Regions from separate parts of the Nocardiopsis sp. NPDC055879 genome, predicted to be linked through region 1. Evidence: riboswitches for the same ligand, from Rfam matches in the RefSeq annotation. Region 1 holds a riboswitch; the other holds the start of a gene.
The links. Region 1 has a riboswitch for S-adenosylmethionine ahead of ACWGKS_RS01915 (aminotransferase class V-fold PLP-dependent enzyme). Riboswitches for the same ligand answer to the same signal wherever they lie in the genome.
Positions count from the first base shown of each region.

Region 2: it holds a riboswitch for S-adenosylmethionine, as region 1 does, so the genes downstream of both, thrC (threonine synthase) here and ACWGKS_RS01915 (aminotransferase class V-fold PLP-dependent enzyme) in region 1, are expected to answer to the same signal.

Region 1 covers NZ_JBSHCT010000001.1:455,186-459,593, reverse strand. The annotation lists gene ACWGKS_RS01920 (SAM-dependent methyltransferase) at 152-952, opposite strand; gene ACWGKS_RS01915 (aminotransferase class V-fold PLP-dependent enzyme) at 1,087-2,478, opposite strand; SAM riboswitch class IV at 2,543-2,657, opposite strand; gene ACWGKS_RS01910 (DUF3870 domain-containing protein) at 2,873-3,256, shown strand; gene ACWGKS_RS01905 (CaiB/BaiF CoA transferase family protein) at 3,260-4,408, shown strand, end outside.
Region 2 covers NZ_JBSHCT010000010.1:58,695-63,102, reverse strand. The annotation lists gene ACWGKS_RS13730 (PadR family transcriptional regulator) at 1-258, opposite strand, end outside; gene ACWGKS_RS13725 (ubiquitin-like small modifier protein 1) at 364-642, opposite strand; gene thrC (threonine synthase) at 695-1,954, opposite strand; SAM riboswitch class I at 1,968-2,106, opposite strand; gene ACWGKS_RS13715 (alpha,alpha-trehalose-phosphate synthase (UDP-forming)) at 2,427-3,863, shown strand; gene ACWGKS_RS13710 (GrpB family protein) at 3,876-4,408, opposite strand, start outside.

The DNA of each region.
Region 1 (4,408 bases):
AATGGGCCCTATCGCGCCGTTTGTCACGACCTGCGTCGCAAGTTCTTGTGAGTCCAAGGTCCCGAACTCCCATCCACGAACACCGCGGGCCGACCCGGAGGTTCCGGGTCGGCCCGCGGTGGGACTTCGGGCACCGGCCGGAGACCGGCCGTCAGGGCTTGCGAGCCACCCCGCCGTACTGGTCCAGTCCGCGCCGGGCACCCGCGATCGGGGGCCGCCACAACGGGCAGGGAACCACACCGGGCTCCAGCAGCTCCAGGCCCTCGAAGCGCTCGGCGATGGCCTCGGGGCTGCGCAGCAGGTAAGGCACGTCCCCGTGCTTGTTGCCCTCCTCGATGGCCTGGTTGTAGTCCTCGCTCGTGTCGGCGCCGTCGTAACTGACCAGGTAGCTACCCGAGGGCAGGGCGTCCAACAGCCTGCGCACGATCGGCTGGACCTCCTCGTCGGGGACGTGGCCCAGGATCCCCATCAGCATGAGCCCGACCGGCTCGTCGAAGTCCAACGTCTCGGCGGCCTTGGCCAGGATCGCGTCGGGGTCGCGCAGGTCGGCGTCGACGTAGTCGGTGGCCCCCTCGGGGGTGCCGACCAGCAGGGCGCGGGCGTGCGTCAGCACGAGGGGGTCGTTGTCGACGTAGACCACCCGGGTCTCCGGCGCGATCGACTGGGCGACCTCGTGCGTGTTGTTGGCGGTGGGCATCCCGGTACCGATGTCGAGGTACTGGCGGATGCCCTCGTCCCGGGTCAGGTGGGTCACCGCGCGGACGAGGAACTCCCGACTGGTGCGGGCCAGGTCCCGGATCTCCGGAAAGGACTCGGCCACCACGTCTCCCGCCAGACGGTCGACCGGATAATGGTCCTTTCCACCCATCCAGTAGTTCCAGATCCGGGCCGAGTGGGTCCGGGTGGTGTCGATCTTCGACCCCGGGGCCGGGGCGGTCGAATCGTCGGTCATGCGGTCATCCACCTCGATACGCAGGGGGTTCGCGGCAGGGAACGGGAATTCGACGACCGTGCGCAGAACATCCCGTTCCCACCGGTTTTTCCGCATTGATCATAGACGACGGGACCGCTCCGGGCGTGCTCCGTTCAGAGCGCGTCGCGCGGGTCGGAGGCGGGGACCAACCGGCCGTCGAGGTCGACGTACTCCCAACGCGGCCCATGGGCGACCAGATCCGCCACGGCGCCGACCAACCGGTCGACGTGTTCCTCGGTGGTGCCCACGCCCAGGCTGGCCCGAACCGCCTGAGTGTGCCCCTCGGGCAGCAGGTGGGCGGTGAGCGGGTGCGCGCAGAACAGGCCGTCGCGCACCCCGATGCCGTGCTCCGCGGACAGGGCGGCGGCCAGCAGATCGGCGGGCAGCCCGTCCACCACGAACGAAACGATGCCCACCCGCGCCTGTTCGGGCCCCCACAGGGTCAGCTCGTGCACGCCGTCGATCTGGCAGAACCCGGCGCGCAGGCGCTCCAGGAGGGCGGACTCGCGGATGTGCTGCAGGTACAGGGTGTCCTCGGTGAAGGTGGCGCAGGCCGCGGCCAACGCCACGGCGCCCAAGACGTTGGGGCTGCCCGCCTCGTGCCGGGCCGGAAGGTCGTTCCAGAACACGTCGTGGTCGGTGACCTTCCGCGTCGCGCCACCACCGGACAGGTAGGGCGCGGCCTCTGCCAGCCAATCGGCGCGGCCCGCCAGCACACCCGAACCGAAGGGCGCGTACAGCTTGTGTCCGGAAAGCGCCACGTAGTCGGCGCCGGTCTCGGTGAGGCTGAACGGCAGGTGCGGCACGTACTGGGCGGCGTCGACCACCACGCGGGCGTCCTCGGCGTGGGCGGCCTCGACCAACTCCTCGACCGGCCAGATCTCACCGGTGACGTTGGAGGCCGCGGTCACGCACAGCAGCTTCGGACCCTCGGGGGCCTCGCGCAGGGCGGCGCGGGCGGCCTCGACGGCGGTGTCGGGGGTGGCGGGCAGCGGCAGGCGCACCACCTTCGCGGCGCGGGCGGCCGGGTGTTCCCACGGCAACAGGCTCGCGTGGTGCTCGGACTCGAACACCACCACGGTGCAACCGTCGGGTACGCAACGGGCCAGCAGGTTGAGCGCGTCGGTGGTGCCGCGCACGAACACCACGGCGTCGGTGTCGGGGCGGGCGTCCAGGAAACCGGCGACGCCGCGACGGGCTTCCTCGTAGGCCTCGGTACTGATCCGGGAGTGGTGGCCCGCGCCCCGATGCACGCTGGCGTAGTAGGGCAGGGCGGCGGAGAGGGCGTCGGCGACCGCGGTCAGGCAGGGCGCGCTGGCCGCGTAGTCGAAGTTGGCGTAGTCGACGTACTCGCCGGTGACCAGCTGGACCCCGCGGTCCGGGGTGACGATCGAGCAGTCCGGGGCGGCGCCGACGGGGTACGACGCCCGGCGCGCACGCGCGTCCCGAACGGCCTGGCGGGTGCGGGGGCGACGGGTGGAGTCGAACGGGATGACGGTGGTCATGGGGCACCTCTTCGGTGGGTCGTGGGACCCACGGGGTGCGCCGCTCGACGGCCGCGTCTTCCTGGGTCCGCGCTTGTCCGACACGGTCGTGTCGGGACCTGGTCCTCACCCGGGGCACCCCACCGCGGAAGGAGGGTTGCCGACCAGCTAGCCGGGGCTTGACGCTGGTACTCGTGACCTGTGCCGAAATGTAACACATGGCTCGTGCGCGACGCACCCACGGGATTCGTGTGCTCTGGGACACGCCCCCGCTTGACAGTCGGCGCGACGGTGACGACATACTGGTCTCGAACTGCCCTCACGTCGCGGGTGTCCGGTTCCCCCGGTAACCCTTCAGACGCGAGACTCCAGTCGGTAGGAGTTTTCGCGTGCCCGCAGACGAGAGGTGTGTCCGTTGCCCGGCGACGACCGCGTTCAGCAGCTCTTCCGCAACCCCCGGGTTGTCCTCATATCCGGCTACGCCCGTCTCCCCGATTCGGTGGCGAGCCATTCCCAGTACCAGCGGCTCGGTGTCGTGCTCGCCGTGGACACCGCCGACGACCGGATCGTCGCCGCGGACACCACCCTGCTCACCGACCTGGCCAAGGACTTCTTCCGTGCCCTGGTGGAGGGCGCCTCGGTGACCGAGGACATCGCGGAGATCGTCCAGCGGGTGCAGACGCGGTACGCGGGCCAATCGGGCGCCGCGCTCACCACCGCGCTGCGCCGCTGCCTGGAGACCTACTACCAACTGCGTGACGGCGACCAACTGCCCGGTTCCCCCCACGGCGAGGAGTGACCCTTGAACCCTTCCAGTCACGAATCCACAGAGGAACCCGGGACGGGGGGTGCCCCACTCCCCCTGGCCGGTGTGCGGATCACCGACCTGTCCCGGGTCCTGGCCGGCCCCTACGCCACCATGTTGTTGGCGGACATGGGCGCCGAGGTCATCAAGGTCGAACAACCCGGGCGAGGCGACGACACTCGTTCCTGGGGACCTCCCTACGCCGAGCCCACCGAAGAGCACCGCGCGGCGCACGCCCCCGGCGAGGCCGCCTACTTCCTGTCGGTGAACCGGAACAAGCGCAGCCTCGCCGTGGACCTGAAGGACCCCGACGGGCTCGCCGCGGTCCGGGAACTGTGCGCCGGCTCCGACGTGGTGATCCAGAACTTCCGACCCGGAGTGATCGACCGGCTGGGGCTGGGCTACGAGGAGATCGGCAAGCGCAACCCGGCGGTCGTCTACTGCTCGGTGAGCGGCTTCGGGCCCGAACACCGACCGGAGGGCCGCCCCGGCTTCGACATCGTCGTGCAGGCCGAGAGCGGGCTGATGGCGACCACCGGCCCGGCCGACGGACCGGCCAGCAAGGTCGGTGTGGCGCTGACCGACGTGCTCACCGGCCTCAACGCCGCCGTGGGCATCCTCGGCGCGCTCATGCGGGCCAAGGCCACCGGCCGCGGTGAGGACGTCAGCGTCTCGCTGGTCAACTCCACGCTGTCGAGCCTGGTCAATCTCACCCAGCAGGCACTGATCACGGGGACGGAACCGGCCCGGGTGGGCAACGCGCACACCACCATCGTCCCCTACCAGGTCTTCCCCACCGCCGACGCGGAGATCGTCGTGGCCGCGGGCAACGACGCCCTGTACCGACGGTTGTGCGCGGCCATCGACCGCCCAGACCTGGCCGAGGACACCCGCTACGCCACCAACCCCGAACGGGTGGCGCACCGCGAGGAGCTGGTCGGCGAACTCACCGAGACGCTGACCTCCCGCCCCGCCGACCACTGGATGAACGTCCTGGTCACCGCCGGGGTCCCGGTGGGTCGGGTGCGCGGTGTCCTGGACGCGCTGCGTACCGCCGACGCCTCGGGGGACGACGTCCTGCGCACCGTCGAACACCCCACCGCCGGGCCCCTCGAACAGGTCCGGGCGGGCTTCCGGATGGCGGAC
Region 2 (4,408 bases), on a different contig from region 1:
CAACAGCCGGCGGAACTCCACCTCGCCCTCCTCGGTGAGCTCGTAGGAGGTGCGGTCGGTGATCTCATCGCCCGGGGACACGAACTCACGGAGTTTTCCCTGCTCGGACAGCTTGCGCAGGGCGTGGTAGATCGACCCCCACTTCACGTTGGCCCATTCCTTGGCTCCCCAGTCCATGAGGTCACGGCCCACGCGGTAGCCGTGCGTCCCCCCGTGGACGCGCACCACACCGAGCACCAACAACCGTGTCGCCGACATCGCCACCCTCGTCCCGGAAGAAACCTCCTCCCAGGTTATGAGGCCCGCGGAGAAGAAGTGAGGGGGCGGACGCGTCGAGCGCCCGCCCCCTCATCGTTCCTACGGTCAGCAGCCCCCGGCGACCGCGGGGATGATCGACACCTGCTGACCGGCCCTGACCTCGGTCTGCAGGCCCTTCTCGAAACGCACGTCCTCGTCACCGACGTAGACGTTCACGAAACGGCGCACCTTGCCGTTGTCGTCGAGGATGCGGGCCCGGATACCCGGGTGGTTGGCCTCCAGGTCGTCGAGGATCTCGGCGAGGGTGGCGCCCTCGGCGGTGACCTCGGAGGCGTCGTCGGTGTAGGTGCGCAGGATGGTGGGGACGCGGACGCTGGCGCTCATGTGCGGATCTCCTGGTGAGTGCGGTGGTGGGTGGTGGCGCGTGGCCGGACGATCAGACCAGGCCCTGGGCCTTGAACGCGTCGAGGGAGGGCTTGATGGTGGCCGTGACGCCGGAGTCGACGGCGTTGAGGGTCTTGAGCCCGTCACCGGTGTTGACGATGACGGTCTCGGCCTCGGGGTCGATCCGGCCCTCGCGGACCAGCTTGCGCAGGACGCCGGTGGTCACACCGCCCGCTGTCTCGGCGAAGATGCCCTCGGTACGGGCCAGCAGCTTGATGGCGTCGACGATCTCGTCGTCGCCCACGTGCTCCACCGAACCACCGGTGCGCTCGGCGATGTCCAGGACGTATGGCCCGTCCGCCGGGTTGCCGATGGCCAGGGACTTGGCGATCGTGTCCGGCTTGACCGGCTGGATGACGTCGTGGCCGTTCTCCCACGCCTTGGCGACCGGGGAGCAGCCCGTGGCCTGCGCCCCGAACACCTTGTAGGGGCGGTCCTCGACCAGGCCGACCTTGATGAGCTCCTGGAAGCCCTTGTCGATCTTGGTGAGCTGGGAGCCGGAGGCGATCGGGACGACGATCTGCTCGGGCAGTCGCCAGCCGAGCTGCTCGGCGATCTCGTAGGCCAGCGTCTTGGAACCCTCGGCGTAGTAGGGCCGCAGGTTGACGTTGGTGAAGCCCCAGCTCTCACCGGCCTCGTCGCCGATGAGTTCGGAGCAGAAGCGGTTGACGTCGTCGTAGTTGCCGTCGATGGCCACGACCTTGCCGCCGTAGACGGCCGCCATGACGACCTTGCCCTCCTCCAGCCCGGCGGGGATGAACACGCACGACTCGAAGCCGGCCCGCGCGGCCGCGGCACCGACCGCGCCGGCGAGGTTCCCGGTGGAGGAACAGGACAGGGTGGTGAATCCGAATGTGCGGGCGGCCTCGACGGCGATCGCGACCACGCGGTCCTTGAAGGAGTGCGTGGGGTTGGCGGAGTCGTCCTTGACGTGCAGGGACTTCAGCCCGAGTTCGGCGGCGAGGCGGTCGGCCCCGACCAGGGGCGTGAAGCCGGGGTTCATGTTGGGCAGCTCGGCCACGTTCGTGGGGACCGGCAGGAGGGAGCGGTAGCGCCAGATGTTCTTGGGGCCGCTCTCGATCTCCTCGCGGGTGACGGTCCCGAAGTCGTAGGCGATCTCCAGGGGGCCGAAACAGAACTGACAGGCGAAGCTCGGCGAAAGTTCATAACGCTCGCCGCACTCTCGACAGGAAAGGGCGGTTCCGGGGCCGAAGGCGCGGACAGCGGTGGGTTCAGCGGCGGCGATCGCCATGGCGAGGTGTCTCCCCTCATCTTCCCTGGTGGCCACCTTGGCCCCAGGCCGGAGTTGGCACCTGCCTCGACCGGTACGCGATGGTGCGTCCACATGTCGAGATGGTTGCCGGGGCTTCGTAGGGCCGGTCCCTCCACCCCTCTGGATGAGCAATATGAAGTTGTGGCTTCTCCGCTCGGAGAACGCACCGTCACTGTAACCGACGCCCTGACCGGTTTTCCATGCCGGGTGATCCGGATTACACCAAGCGTCTCGCTATTCGACACAGGATGAGACGACCCCGATCGGCGCCGCGTCGCGCGCGTGTCGTGCCCGTGGAGCGTGATGATCCTCCCCGTTGACCAGGGGTGGGTTTGGGGCCCGGGCGCTCCGGCGAGACCTAGGGTGCGCCTCCGGATCGCCGGGGGTGCATCCACGACTTCCCCACCTTCCCACCGCGACACTCGTTCGCGCACTTGAGAGGACCTCACACGTGGACAAGGCACAGATCCTCATCGCCTCCAACAGAGGACCGGTCTCCTTCTCCACGACGGCCGACGGCTCCCTGGAGCACCGCAGGGGCGGCGGTGGACTGGTGTCGGGGATGAGTTCGGTGGCGACCGAGATCGACGCCCTGTGGGTGTGCGCGGGCCTGTCCGACGCCGACCGGCGCGCCGCGGCCGAGGCCCCGGAGGCCCGACTGGACCGGACGCACGACCTCGACGGCATGCGCGTCCACATGCTGGACATTCCGGAGGAGACTCTGGCCGGCGCCTACACCGAAGTGGCCAACTCGATCCTGTGGTTCGTGCAGCACATGTTGTACGACACCCCGAACAAGCCCTCCTTCGGTTCGGACTTCCGCAGGCGTTGGGAGGACTACTCCGCCTACAACAACGCCTTCGCCGAGGCCCTGGTGAGCGGGGCCTCGGACAACGCCCGCGTGGCCGTGCAGGACTACCACCTGGCCCTGGTGCCGCGCATTCTGCGCACCCGCCGCCCCGACCTGCGGATCGCGCACTTCTCGCACACCCCCTGGGCTCCCCCGGAGTACTTCCGGATGCTGCCGACCCATGTGGCCCGGGAACTGCTGGAGGGCATGCTCGGCGCCGACCGGCTCGGTTTCCACAGCCCTCGATGGGCCGAGGCCTTCCTGCGTTGCTGCGCCGAGATCCTGCGCGCCGACGTCGACCTCGGGCAGCGCACGGTGGAGTACGGCGGCCGCGTGGTCGAGGTGGGTGTGCACGCCTTGGGCGCGGACGCCGACGGGCTGCGGGAGAGCGCCTCGGAACCGGCCGTGGCCGAGCGCCGGCGGACACTGATCGACCTGGTCGGCGACACCAGGCTGATCGTGCGGGTGGACCGCACCGAGTTGTCCAAGAACATCGTGCGCGGCCTGGAGGCCTATCGGGAGCTCTTGAGGGCGCACCCGGAGTGGCGTGGGCGGGTCACGCACCTGGCGTTCGCCTACCCGAGCCGGGGCGACGTGCCCGAGTACCGGACCTACACCGACTCGGTGCTGCGGACGGCCAAGGAGATCAACGAGGAGTTCGCCACCCCCGAGTGGACGCCGGTGGTGCTGGAGGTCAACGACGACTACCCGCGGTCGCTGGCCTCGTTCCAGATCGCGGACGTGCTGCTGGTCAACCCGATCCGGGACGGGATGAACCTGGTCGCCAAGGAGGGCCCGGTGTTGTCCGAGCGCGACTCCGTCCTGGTGCTGTCCCGGGAGGCGGGCGCGGCCGACGAGTTGGGCGAGGACGCGCTGCTGGTCAACCCCTATGACACGGTGGAGACGGCGGAGGCGCTGCACGCGGCGTTGACGATGCCGGAGGCGGAGCGGAGCAAGCGTCGGGAGCGGCTGGCGGAGGCGGCGGTGGCGCTGCCGCCTCGTCGCTGGTTCCAGGACCAGATCCGTTCCCTGGGCTGAGCGGGGCCGAGGTCAGTTCGGACTCCGGGACGCCTTCCAGGACTCGGCCTCGGCCATGAGTTCGGTGATGATCTCCCCCTTGGCCCCGGTGTAGTCCTGGAGGTGCTCCCATTCCCGCTCGCCCAACTCGCGTTTGACGGCGGCGTAGCGTTCGCGCGCGCCGGCGTCGGCGATCAGGTGGTCGCGGAACAGGCTCATGCGTTCGAGCGCCGGGCACTCCCTCGTACCGACGTAGAGGTTCACGTTGACGCGTGAGCCCTTGAGGAGTCGGTGGTCGTGCTCGCCCTCGAAGCCAACGCGGACGCTGTACCCGATCTCCTCCAGTTCCGGCAGGTAGGCGGGCTCGTCCGTGGGGTCGGCCACCCCCAGACGGATGTCGATGCAGGCCTTGGCGTCCAGACCGGGAACGGCGGTGGACCCGATGTGCTCGATCACCAGGACACGCTCGCCGAGGGCCTGACGGATGCGGTCGGCCTCCCGTTGGAACAGGTAGGGCCACTTGGGGTCGTAGGGGACGACGTTGACCCGACCGTTGACCAGGTTGT